Regions from separate parts of the Microbispora sp. NPDC049633 genome, predicted to be linked through region 1. Evidence: predicted binding sites of a transcription regulator. Region 1 holds the regulator's gene; each other region holds the start of a gene.
The links. The regulator HrcA, encoded in region 1, represses chaperone genes, less so after heat shock. The targets are predictions, from matches to a motif close to TTGGCACTCTCNNNNNGAGAGTGCCAA.

Region 1 (3,269 bases):
GTCCCGCAGGCGGGAGAAGAAGCCCTGCTGACCCGGGGAGAACTTGCCGGGCGGCCGCTCCTCACCGCGCAGCTTCGCCAGCTCGCGCAGCAGTTCCTCCTGCTGCGGGTCGAGCTTGGCCGGCGTCTCGACGTTGACGTGGATCAGCAGGTCGCCCCTGCCGGTCTCGTTGAGCCGCTGGACGCCCTTGCCGTACAGCGGGATGACCTGGCCGCCCTGGGTGCCCGGCCGCACGTCGATGTCCTCGGGGCCGTCGAGGGTCTCGACCGTGATCGAGGTGCCGAGCGCGGCGGCGGTCATCGGGATGTGGACGGTGCAGTGCAGGTCGTCGCCGCGCCGCTCGAAGATCTGGTGCGGCCGCTCGACGATCTCCAGGAACAGGTCGCCGGGAGGCCCGCCGCCGGGACCGACCTCGCCCTCGCCGGCGAGCTGGATGTGCGTGCCGTCCTCGACGCCGGCCGGGATCCTGACCTTGATCGTGCGCCGGGTCCTGACCCGGCCCTCGCCCGAGCACTCCATGCAGGGATGCCGGATGACGCTGCCGAACCCGCCGCACTGGGGGCAGGGGCGTGAGGTCATGACCTGGCCGAGGAACGAGCGGGTCACCTGCGAGACCTCACCGCGTCCGTGGCACATGTCGCAGGTGTCGGGGTGGGTGCCCGCCGCCGCCCCGGAGCCCTGGCAGACGTCGCAGACGACGGCCGTGTCGACCATGATCTCGCGGGTCGTGCCGAACGCCGCCTCCGACAGGTCGAGTTCGACCCGGATCGTGGCGTTGCGGCCCCGGCGGGCACGCGAGCGGGGACCCCGCGCCGCGCCCGCCGAGCCGAAGAAGGCGTCCATGATGTCGCTGAACGGGAAGCCCGCGCCGAAGCCGCCGGCCCCGGCCCCCGCGCCGCCGCCGAACGGGTCGGCGCCCATGTCGTACATACGGCGCTTGCCCGTGTCGGACAGCACCTCGTACGCCTGGTTGATCTCCTTGAACCGCTCCTGGGTCTCCGGATCGGGGTTGACGTCCGGGTGCAGCTCACGGGCCAGGCGGCGGTACGCCTTCTTGATCTCTTCCTGGCTGGCGTCGCGCCGGACGCCAAGGGTCGCGTAGTAGTCGTTGGACACTTATGACCCCGCCAGGATCTGGCCGACGTACCGCGCCACCGCGCGTACCGCACCCATCGTCACCGGATAGTCCATTCGTGTCGGGCCCAGCACTCCGAGCCGGGCCAGTTCCCTGTCGCCCGAACCGTACCCGGCGGCCACGATAGAGGTGCCGCGCAACCCGCTGTAGGGGTTCTCGGATCCGATTCGGACGGTGATGTCGGACAGCCCGCCGGTCTCACCCAGCAGGCGGATGAGGACGACCTGTTCCTCCAGCGCCTCCAGCACGCCGCGCAGGCCGACGCTGAAATCCGCTGCGGCGAGGTTGGCCGTACCGGCGAAGGCGATTTTCTCCTCGTGCCGTTCCACGAGCGTCTCGAGCAGCACGGACAGGATCGTGGCCGCCGCGGGCCTGTCCTCCGGGGGCAGCCGCTCGGGCACCTCGGCCACGGTCTCGGGCACCTGGGACAGCCCGCACCCGTCCAGGCACGCGTTGAGCACGGCGCGCAGGTTGGCGATCCGGTCGTCGGCGATGGCCTCGGGCAGGTCGACCACCCGCTGCTCGACCCGTCCCGTGTTGGTGATCAGCACCAGCATGACCCGCCGTTCGGCGATCGGGACGATCTCCACGTGCCGGACCGACGACCTCGTCAGCGAGGGGTACTGGACCACCGCGACCTGCCGGGTGAGCTGCGCGAGCAGCCGCACCGTGCGCATGACGATCTCGTCGAGGTCCACCGCCCCCGCGAGGAAGGTCTCGATGGCCCTGCGCTCGGCGCCCGACAGCGGCTTGATCTGCGACAGCCGGTCGACGAACAGGCGGTAGCCCTTGTCGGTGGGCACCCTGCCGGCGCTGGTGTGGGGCTGGGTGATGTACCCCTGCTCCTCCAATGCCGCCATGTCGTTGCGGATCGTCGCGGGGGAGACGCCGAGGTTGTGCCTGTCCGCCAGGGCCTTGGACCCCACCGGCTCGTTGGTGGACACGTAGTCCTCGACGATGGCGCGCAGAACGGCGAGCTTGCGGTCGTCGAGCAATGTGTCACCTCCCTGTGCCTGGAAACACCGACTCTGGCACTCTGTGTTCCCGAGTGCCAAGTGTACGGCTACCACCCCACGTGGTGCGATAACGCAGGGGGCACCAAGACGACGCAGGGCACCAGGACAAGTGGGCTGCAAATCGACGGCAAGTCGCATGGTGGACTCTTCATCTCATGTACGAGAATCAGAACCCCGCTCCGGCCGACGTCACCATGCGGGTCCCCCGCCCCGCGACCGCCGTGCCGCCCGGCGCGACCCTGCGGATGCCCAACCCCGTTCCCCCGCCGTACGGCGGCTCCCGGCCGATCCGGCCCCGCCTGCTGTGGGTCTTCCTCTCCTGGGCGCTCTTCCTCGTCCTGCTGGTGGCCGGGGTCGGCGGGTTCGCCGGCGGACTGTTCTCCACGATCGGCGACATCGCGCCCACCACGACCTTCTCCGGCGGGCAGTCGGTGAGCGTCGCGCTCGACCCCGCGGACAAGCCCGCCATCTACGCGGCGGTCGACCAGCCCACCGACGTCAGCTGCCGGCTCGGCGACGGCACCGACCCGCAAGTGCGGCTGACCCGGCCGGCCACCTCCCAGACCGTCGCGCTGAACGGCACCACCTGGGAGCTGCTGTTCGAGGCCGGCGTCCCGCAGGCGGGCACGTACCAGCTCGCCTGCGACGGCGACGGGGTGAGGTTCGGCGTCGGCAAGCAGCTCACCGGGGACATCGGCAAACTGGTGGGCGGTGCGCTCGCGCTGCTCGCGCTCCCCGTCGTCGGCTTCCTGGCCGCGGTGATCGTGACGATCGTCGTGCTGGTGCGCCGTTCCGGGGCCCGCCGTCGCATGGCGTGATTTGCTAGCGTTCCCCGCATGTACGGGCGGGACGTGCTTTCCGGAGACTGGCGGCGGCCACGGCGGGGGCGGATCCCCGAGATCCCGGCCGAGCCCGACCTCGTGGTCGAGGACGCCGAGGGCCGCTTCTGCGGCGCCGTGGTGGCCTGCGACAAGGAGGCGGTGACGCTAGAGGACCGGTTCGGCCGTCGGCGGGTGTTCCCGCTGACCCCCGCCGGGTTCCTCCTCGACGGCGAACCGGTCACCCTGGTGCGCCCCCAGGCGGGCCCGAAGGGGCCGCTGCGGAGCGCCTCGGGGTCG
Region 2 (3,269 bases), on a different contig from region 1:
ACCGGCACCGAGCCGTCCACGCAGGGGCTGATCCTGGCCCTGTGGAAGCACGGCGCCACGGTGATCCTGCCGGTCCAGCGCCCGGACGGCGATCTCGACTGGGCGGTCTACGACGGTCCCGACTCGCTGGCGCCCGGCCCCAATGGGATCATGGAGCCCGTGGACGTCCGGCGCGGCGTCGACACGATCCGCACCGCCGCGCTGGTCATCGCGCCGGCCCTGGCGGTGGACCGGGTCACCGGCGTACGGCTCGGCCGCGGCGGCGGGTTCTACGACCGCGCGCTCGCCCGCGTCGGGCCGAACGTGCCGACGGTGGCACTCCTGCACGAAGGCGAGCTGATGGAGGGGGTGCCGGCCGAGCCGCACGACCAGCGCGTACGCTTCGCCGCCCTCCCGAGTGGAATCGCCCGTTTGGTACAGATGTGACAAGATTGACGTAACGGACGGCGAAGGGAGCGGGTGGGTCTGAACGTCTGGCTGCTCCTGTCCGCCGTCGTCGTCATCGCGGCCATCGCGTCCGTACGGATCGCGCATCGCACCGGCCTTCCCACGCTGCTCCTCTATCTCGGCCTCGGACTGCTGCTCGGTGAGGGCGGCATCGTCGGCATCAACTTCGACAACGCCCAGACGGCCCAGCAACTCGGCATGATCGCGCTCGCCGTGATCCTCGCCGAGGGTGGTCTCACCACCAACTGGAACCACGTACGAGACGCCGTGCCGACGGCGCTCGTGCTCGCCACGGCCGGGATCGCGGTCAGCGTCGTCGTGCTCGCGGCGGGCGTCGCCGTCCTGCTCGGCATGGAGTGGCGGATGGCGCTGCTGCTCGGCGCGTTCCTGGCGTCGACCGACGCGGCGGCCGTGTTCTCCGTGCTGAGGCGGCTGCCGCTGCCGCCCCGGCTCGCCGGGATCCTGGAGGCCGAGTCGGGCTTCAACGACGCCCCGACCGTCATCCTCGTGATCATGCTGAGCGCGGGCTCGTCGCTGACCCTCTCGCTGCCGCACGTCCTGCTGGACACCACCGTCGAACTGGTCATCGGCGCGGCCGTCGGTCTCGCCGTGGGCCCGGCGGGGGTGTACGCACTGCGCCGGGTCGCCCTGCCCGCCTCCGGCCTCTACCCGATCGCGGTGCTGGCGCTCGCGTTCGTCACCTACAGCGGGGCGACTCTGCTGCACGGCAGCGGGTTCCTCGCGGTCTACCTGACGACGCTGGTCCTGGGCAACGCCAAGCTCCCCCACCGCGCCGCCACGCGCGGCTTCGCGGAGGGCGCGGCCTGGCTCGCCCAGATCGGGCTGTTCGTGATGCTCGGCATGCTGGTCGACCCGCGCGAGCTGCCGGGCGTGCTCGTCCCGGCCCTGCTGTCGGGCCTGCTGCTGGTCCTGCTCGCCCGGCCGGCGTCCGTGCTGGTGTCCGCGGCGGTCGCGCGGCTCCTGCGCCTCGGCGCCCTGTCGTGGCGCGAGCAGGTGTTCCTGTCGTGGGCCGGGCTGCGCGGCGCGGTGCCCATCGTGCTGGCCGCGATCCCCTGGGCCGCCGGCCTGCCGGGGGCGAAGGGCCTGTTCAACGACGTCTTCATCATCGTCGTCGTGTTCACGATCCTGCAGGGGCCCACGCTGCCGTACCTCGCCCGGGTGCTCGGCCTGGCGGCGGAGGGCGAGGCGCGCGACCTCGACGTCGAGGCCGCGCCGCTGGAGGAGTTGAACGCCGACCTGCTGCAGGTCCGCATCCCGTCCGGCTCGCTCATGCACGGCGTGGAGATCTTCGAGCTCCGGCTGCCCGCGAACACGATGGTCACGCTCGTCGTACGGAACGGGCAGTCGTTCGTGCCCACGCAGACGACCCGGCTGCTGGCGGGCGACCAGCTTCTCGTGGTCACCACGGCCGCCCAGCGGGAGACGGTCGAACGCCGCCTGCGCGCCGTGAGCCGACGCGGCAAGCTCGCCGGTTGGTACGGCGAACGCGGCAACTGAGCAGGGCCGTCGAACGGGCCGCGGGCGAAAGGGACACCCCGGGGCAATAAACATGGCTGGAGTGGCGTTTGCGCTTGTTGATTGCGTACGATTAGCAATCGACCCGGTCGAGTGCCAGTCTCAGGAGGAGCGAGTGCCTACCTACCAGTACGCCTGTACCGCTTGCGGTGAGCAGCTGGAGGCCGTCCAGAAGTTCTCTGACGACCCGCTCACGGAGTGCCCGGCCTGCCAGGGCAAGCTGCGCAAGGTCTTCTCCGCCGTTGGCATCGTGTTCAAGGGCTCGGGCTTCTACCGGACCGACAGCCGTTCGTCGAGCTCGTCGACGACCACGTCCACCACGTCGTCGGCCTCGAAGGCGTCCGGCGACTCGGGCAAGAAGGAGCCGGCGACCTCCACGAGCTCGTCGAGCACCTCTTCGTCTTCGTCGAGCACCTCCTCGTCGAGCACGTCGTCGTCCGGCTCGACCGCCGCCGCCTGAGGTTATCCACAGGGGCCGGCGGGACGCGCCGGGTGCGCGGCGGCGTTCGCTAGTGTCGGCCCATGGTCAATCGCGCAGACATCGGGGTCATCGGCGGTTCGGGGTTCTACTCGCTGCTGGAGGACGCCGAAGAGATCGACGTGACGACGCCGTACGGCCCGCCGAGTGACTCGCTCACCGTGGGCCGCATCGGCGAGCGGACCGTCGCGTTCGTCCCCAGGCACGGCCGCGGCCACACTTTTCCTCCCCACCGCATCCCCTATCGGGCGAACATGTGGGCTCTGCGGTCCCTCGGCGTCCGCCAGGTGCTCGCGCCCAGCGCGGTCGGGTCCCTGCGCCCGGAGATCGGCCCGGGCGCCCTCGTGATCCCCGACCAGCTCGTAGACCGCACCCAGGGCCGCGAGCAGACCTACTACGACACGGGCGGCGCCGTCCACGTGTCGTTCTCCGACCCGTACTGCCCCTCGGGCCGGGCGGCCGCCGTCGCCACGGCGCACGAGACGGGCTGGGACACGGTCGACGGCGGCACCCTGGTCGTGGTCCAGGGGCCCCGCTTCTCCACCCGGGCCGAGTCGAAGTGGTTCTCGGGCGCGGGATGGTCGATCATCGGCATGACCGGGCACCCCGAGGCCGTCCTCGCCCGCGAGCTCGCCCTCTGCTACACGACGCTCGCCCTCGTGACCGACCACGACGCCGGCGTGGAGGCCGGTGAGGGGGTCACCCACGAGGAGGTCCTGGCCTTCTTCGCCGCCAACGTCGAGCGGATGCGCGCTCTGGTCGCCCAGGTCGTCGAGGCCCTGCCGGAGGAGCGCGCCTGCCCCTGCGG
Region 3 (3,269 bases), on a different contig from region 1:
TTCTCGTGGCGCGGTGTGCGGCGACCTCGGGGCGCGTGGCCTGCTCCAGCCCGTGCGGGGTGAAGTACATGACGGCGGCGTCGGGGCCGAACTTGGCCTCGGCCCGCCGCCGCAGCGACGCCTGGGTGAGCGCCGCCGCCGCCAGGTCGGCCGGGTGGCCGCGGCGCAGCGCGCTCGCGGCGGCCACCGGGTCGGCCCCGTCGGCGAGTATCCTCACGGCCTCGTCCAGGGCCCCGCGCCCGGCGGGCGTGAGCAGCATGCGGAAGGCGTCCAGGTCCACGCCCGCGACGCTACCGCCTGCCCGGCGCGTACGTCGGCCCTGGGCGTCGCCCTGTGGACGAGCCCCGGAGCGGGCGACGGCAGGGGCGCCGCCGGGAACCGGCCGGAGCCGGCGGAACGGGAAGGCCGTGCCCGGCGGTCAGCAGGGGCGGACGTCGCCCAGCGAGGCGAGCAGCTTGCACAGCAGCCCGGACAGCTGGGCCCGGTCCTCGTCGGTGAGGCCGGCCAGCATTCGCCCCTCGTTGGCCACGTGACCGGCCAGCAGGGCGTCGACCACCGCCCGGCCCTCGTCGGTGAGGGTGATCAGGACCATGCGGCGGTTGGACGGTGAGACCTCCCTGCGCACCAGTCCCTTCGCGACGAGGCGGTCCACCCGGTTGGTGAGCGCCGCGGAGCTGACCATCGCGGCGGTGGCGAGGTCGCTCATGCAGAGCAGGTGATCGGGATTGGACCGGAAGAGAGTCGCGAGCACGTCGAACTCCCACGGCTCCAGGTCGTGTTCGGAGAAGTACTCCTTGATGCCCTTCTCCAGCAGCCGGGACGCGCGGGAGATGCGCCCGGCCACCCCCATCGCCGAGCAGTCCACGTCCGGGCGCACTTGGGCCCACTGGCTGAGGATCTGGTCGACGGCGTCGTTGCCGGTGGCGCCGGCGCAGGTGGTGTCGTTGCCGTCGGTGCCGGTGCAGGTGCTGTCGTTCGCGAGGGTGTCGTTCATAGCGCGCGCGGCCTGGGTCCTCCGCCGCTCCTCCTCCACCGGCCATCGTAACCGAAACTTCGACGTTGAAATATCGATGGGGGGTGCGCTACCGTCTGCGTCGAACAGTAAAACGTCGAAGTGTTCGAGGTGGAAGAAAGATGAAGGTACTGCTGCTCGGTGCGACGGGGTACATCGGCTCGGTGCTGGCGGAGCGCCTCGCCGAACACGGCCACGAGGTCGTCGCGCTCGTCCGTCCGAAGGCGCGCGACACCGCCGTACCCGGTGAGGTGCGCCACGGCGACATCCACGAGCCCGAGACGCTCCGCGCGGCGGTGACGCCGGACATCGACGTCGTCGTGCACGCGGCCAACCCCGTCGGGGACGAGGCGGTGGACGTCGCGGCGATCGAGGCGCTGTCCGGCGGCGGCGCGCGGCTCGTCTACACCAGCGGCGTCTGGGTGCTCGGCGCCACCACGGAGGCGGCGGGCGAGGACGCGCCGCTGAACCCCATCACCCTGTCCGGCTACCGGCCGCGGGTGGAGGGGCTGGTGCGGGACGCGGGCGGCGTCGTCGTGAGGCCCGGCATCGTGTACGGCCGGGGCGGCGGCATCCCCGGGCTGCTCGCCTCCCCCGACGGGGAGGACGGACGGTACGTCCACGCGGGCGGCCCGGCCCCGACCTGGCCGACCGTCCACGTCGACGACCTGGCGGACCTGCTCGTGCTCGCGATCGAGAAGGGCGAGCCGGGGAGCCTCTTCCACGCTGTCACCGAGGAGGCGGTGAGCGTCGCCGACGTCGCGGCGGCGGCCGGCCGTACGGGGAAGGCGGTGCCGTGGCCGGTCGACGAGGCGAGCCAGGCGCTCGGCCGTCCCTTCGCCGAGGGCCTGGCCCTGAGTCAGGTGGTGAGCGGCGACCTCGCCAGGAAGGTCCTCGGATGGCAGCCGAGCCGTCCGGGCATCGTCGACGACGTGCGCTCCGGGTCGTACGCCTCCCGCGTCTGACCTGCGATGCCGGTTCGTGTTGACTGTCACGCGCCACTTGCATACTGTTTCGTGTTGGCACTCTGCCATTGAGAGTGCCAACAGCGACGAGACAGGTCTGACACCCGCGACGGCAGGCCGCTGGTCGCCTCTTCAGCTCATTCATCGCAATCTGAAGGGGAGGTCCGATCGTGACGACCGCCACCAAGGTTCCCGTTAAGCCGCTTGGCGACCGCATCGTGGTCCAGCCGCTTGAGGCCGAGCAGACCACCGCCTCCGGCCTGGTCATCCCGGACACCGCCAAGGAGAAGCCGCAGGAGGGCCGCGTCCTCGCTGTGGGTCCGGGCAACTGGGACGAGGACGGCGAGAAGCGCATCCCGCTCGACGTCAAGGAGGGCGACGTCGTCCTCTACAGCAAGTACGGCGGCACCGAGGTCAAGTACGGCGGCGAGGAGTACCTGGTGCTCTCGGCCCGCGACGTGCTCGCCATCATCGAGAAGTAGGCCGCGTCGGCCAGTGGAGCCCCGGGACACGCGCCCGGGGCTCCGCGCGCTCACAAGGAGACCTGAATGCCGAAGATCCTGGAGTTCGAAGAGGACGCGCGGCGCGCTCTCGAGCGTGGTGTCAACGCTCTCGCCGACGCAGTCAAGGTGACCCTCGGCCCGCGCGGCCGCAACGTCGTCATCGACAAGAAGTTCGGTGCCCCGACGATCACGAACGACGGTGTGACCATCGCTCGCGAGGTCGAGCTGGACAAGCCGTACGAGAACCTTGGCGCCCAGCTCGCCAAGGAAGTGGCGACCAAGACCAACGACATCGCGGGTGACGGCACCACCACCGCGACCGTCCTGGCCCAGGCCATGGTCCGCGAGGGCCTGCGCAACGTGGCCGCCGGCGCGCAGCCGCTGGGCCTCAAGCGCGGTATCGACAAGGCCGCCCAGGCCGTCAGCGAGCGGCTGCTCGGCAGCGCCCGCCACGTCGAGGACAAGAAGGAGATCGCCAACGTCGCCACGATCTCCGCGCAGGACGCGAAGATCGGCGGCCTGATCGCCGAGGCGTTCGACAAGGTGGGCAAGGACGGTGTCATCACCGTCGAGGAGTCCAACGCGATGGGCCTGGAGCTGGAGTTCACCGAGGGCCTCCAGTTCGACAAGGGCTACCTGTCGCACTACATGGTGACCGACTCCGAGCGCATGGAGGCGGTCCTCGAGGACCCCTACATCCTCATCACCCAGGGCAAGATCTCCTCCATCGCGGACTTCCTGCCGCTGCTGGAGAAGGTCGCCCAGACCAAGCGCCAGCTGCTGGTCATC

Region 2: a site for HrcA is predicted at 2,057-2,083, ahead of AB0J39_RS37055 (FmdB family zinc ribbon protein). Genes of this name have one in related genera too.
Region 3: a site for HrcA is predicted at 2,032-2,058, ahead of groES (co-chaperone GroES). Genes of this name have one in related genera too.

Annotation. Positions count from the first base shown of each region.
Region 1 covers NZ_JBFAOO010000133.1:10,631-13,899, reverse strand. The annotation lists gene dnaJ (molecular chaperone DnaJ) at 1-1,116, opposite strand, end outside; gene hrcA (heat-inducible transcriptional repressor HrcA) at 1,117-2,130, opposite strand; gene AB0J39_RS27705 (hypothetical protein) at 2,307-2,969, shown strand; gene AB0J39_RS27700 (DUF3097 domain-containing protein) at 2,988-3,269, shown strand, end outside.
Region 2 covers NZ_JBFAOO010000291.1:519-3,787, reverse strand. The annotation lists gene AB0J39_RS37065 (5-formyltetrahydrofolate cyclo-ligase) at 1-426, shown strand, start outside; gene AB0J39_RS37060 (potassium/proton antiporter) at 460-1,965, shown strand; gene AB0J39_RS37055 (FmdB family zinc ribbon protein) at 2,099-2,443, shown strand; gene AB0J39_RS37050 (S-methyl-5'-thioadenosine phosphorylase) at 2,506-3,269, shown strand, end outside.
Region 3 covers NZ_JBFAOO010000198.1:3,185-6,453, forward strand. The annotation lists gene AB0J39_RS32675 (methyltransferase domain-containing protein) at 1-280, opposite strand, end outside; gene AB0J39_RS32680 (MarR family transcriptional regulator) at 419-994, opposite strand; gene AB0J39_RS32685 (NAD-dependent epimerase/dehydratase family protein) at 1,135-1,977, shown strand; gene groES (co-chaperone GroES) at 2,145-2,459, shown strand; gene groL (chaperonin GroEL) at 2,526-3,269, shown strand, end outside.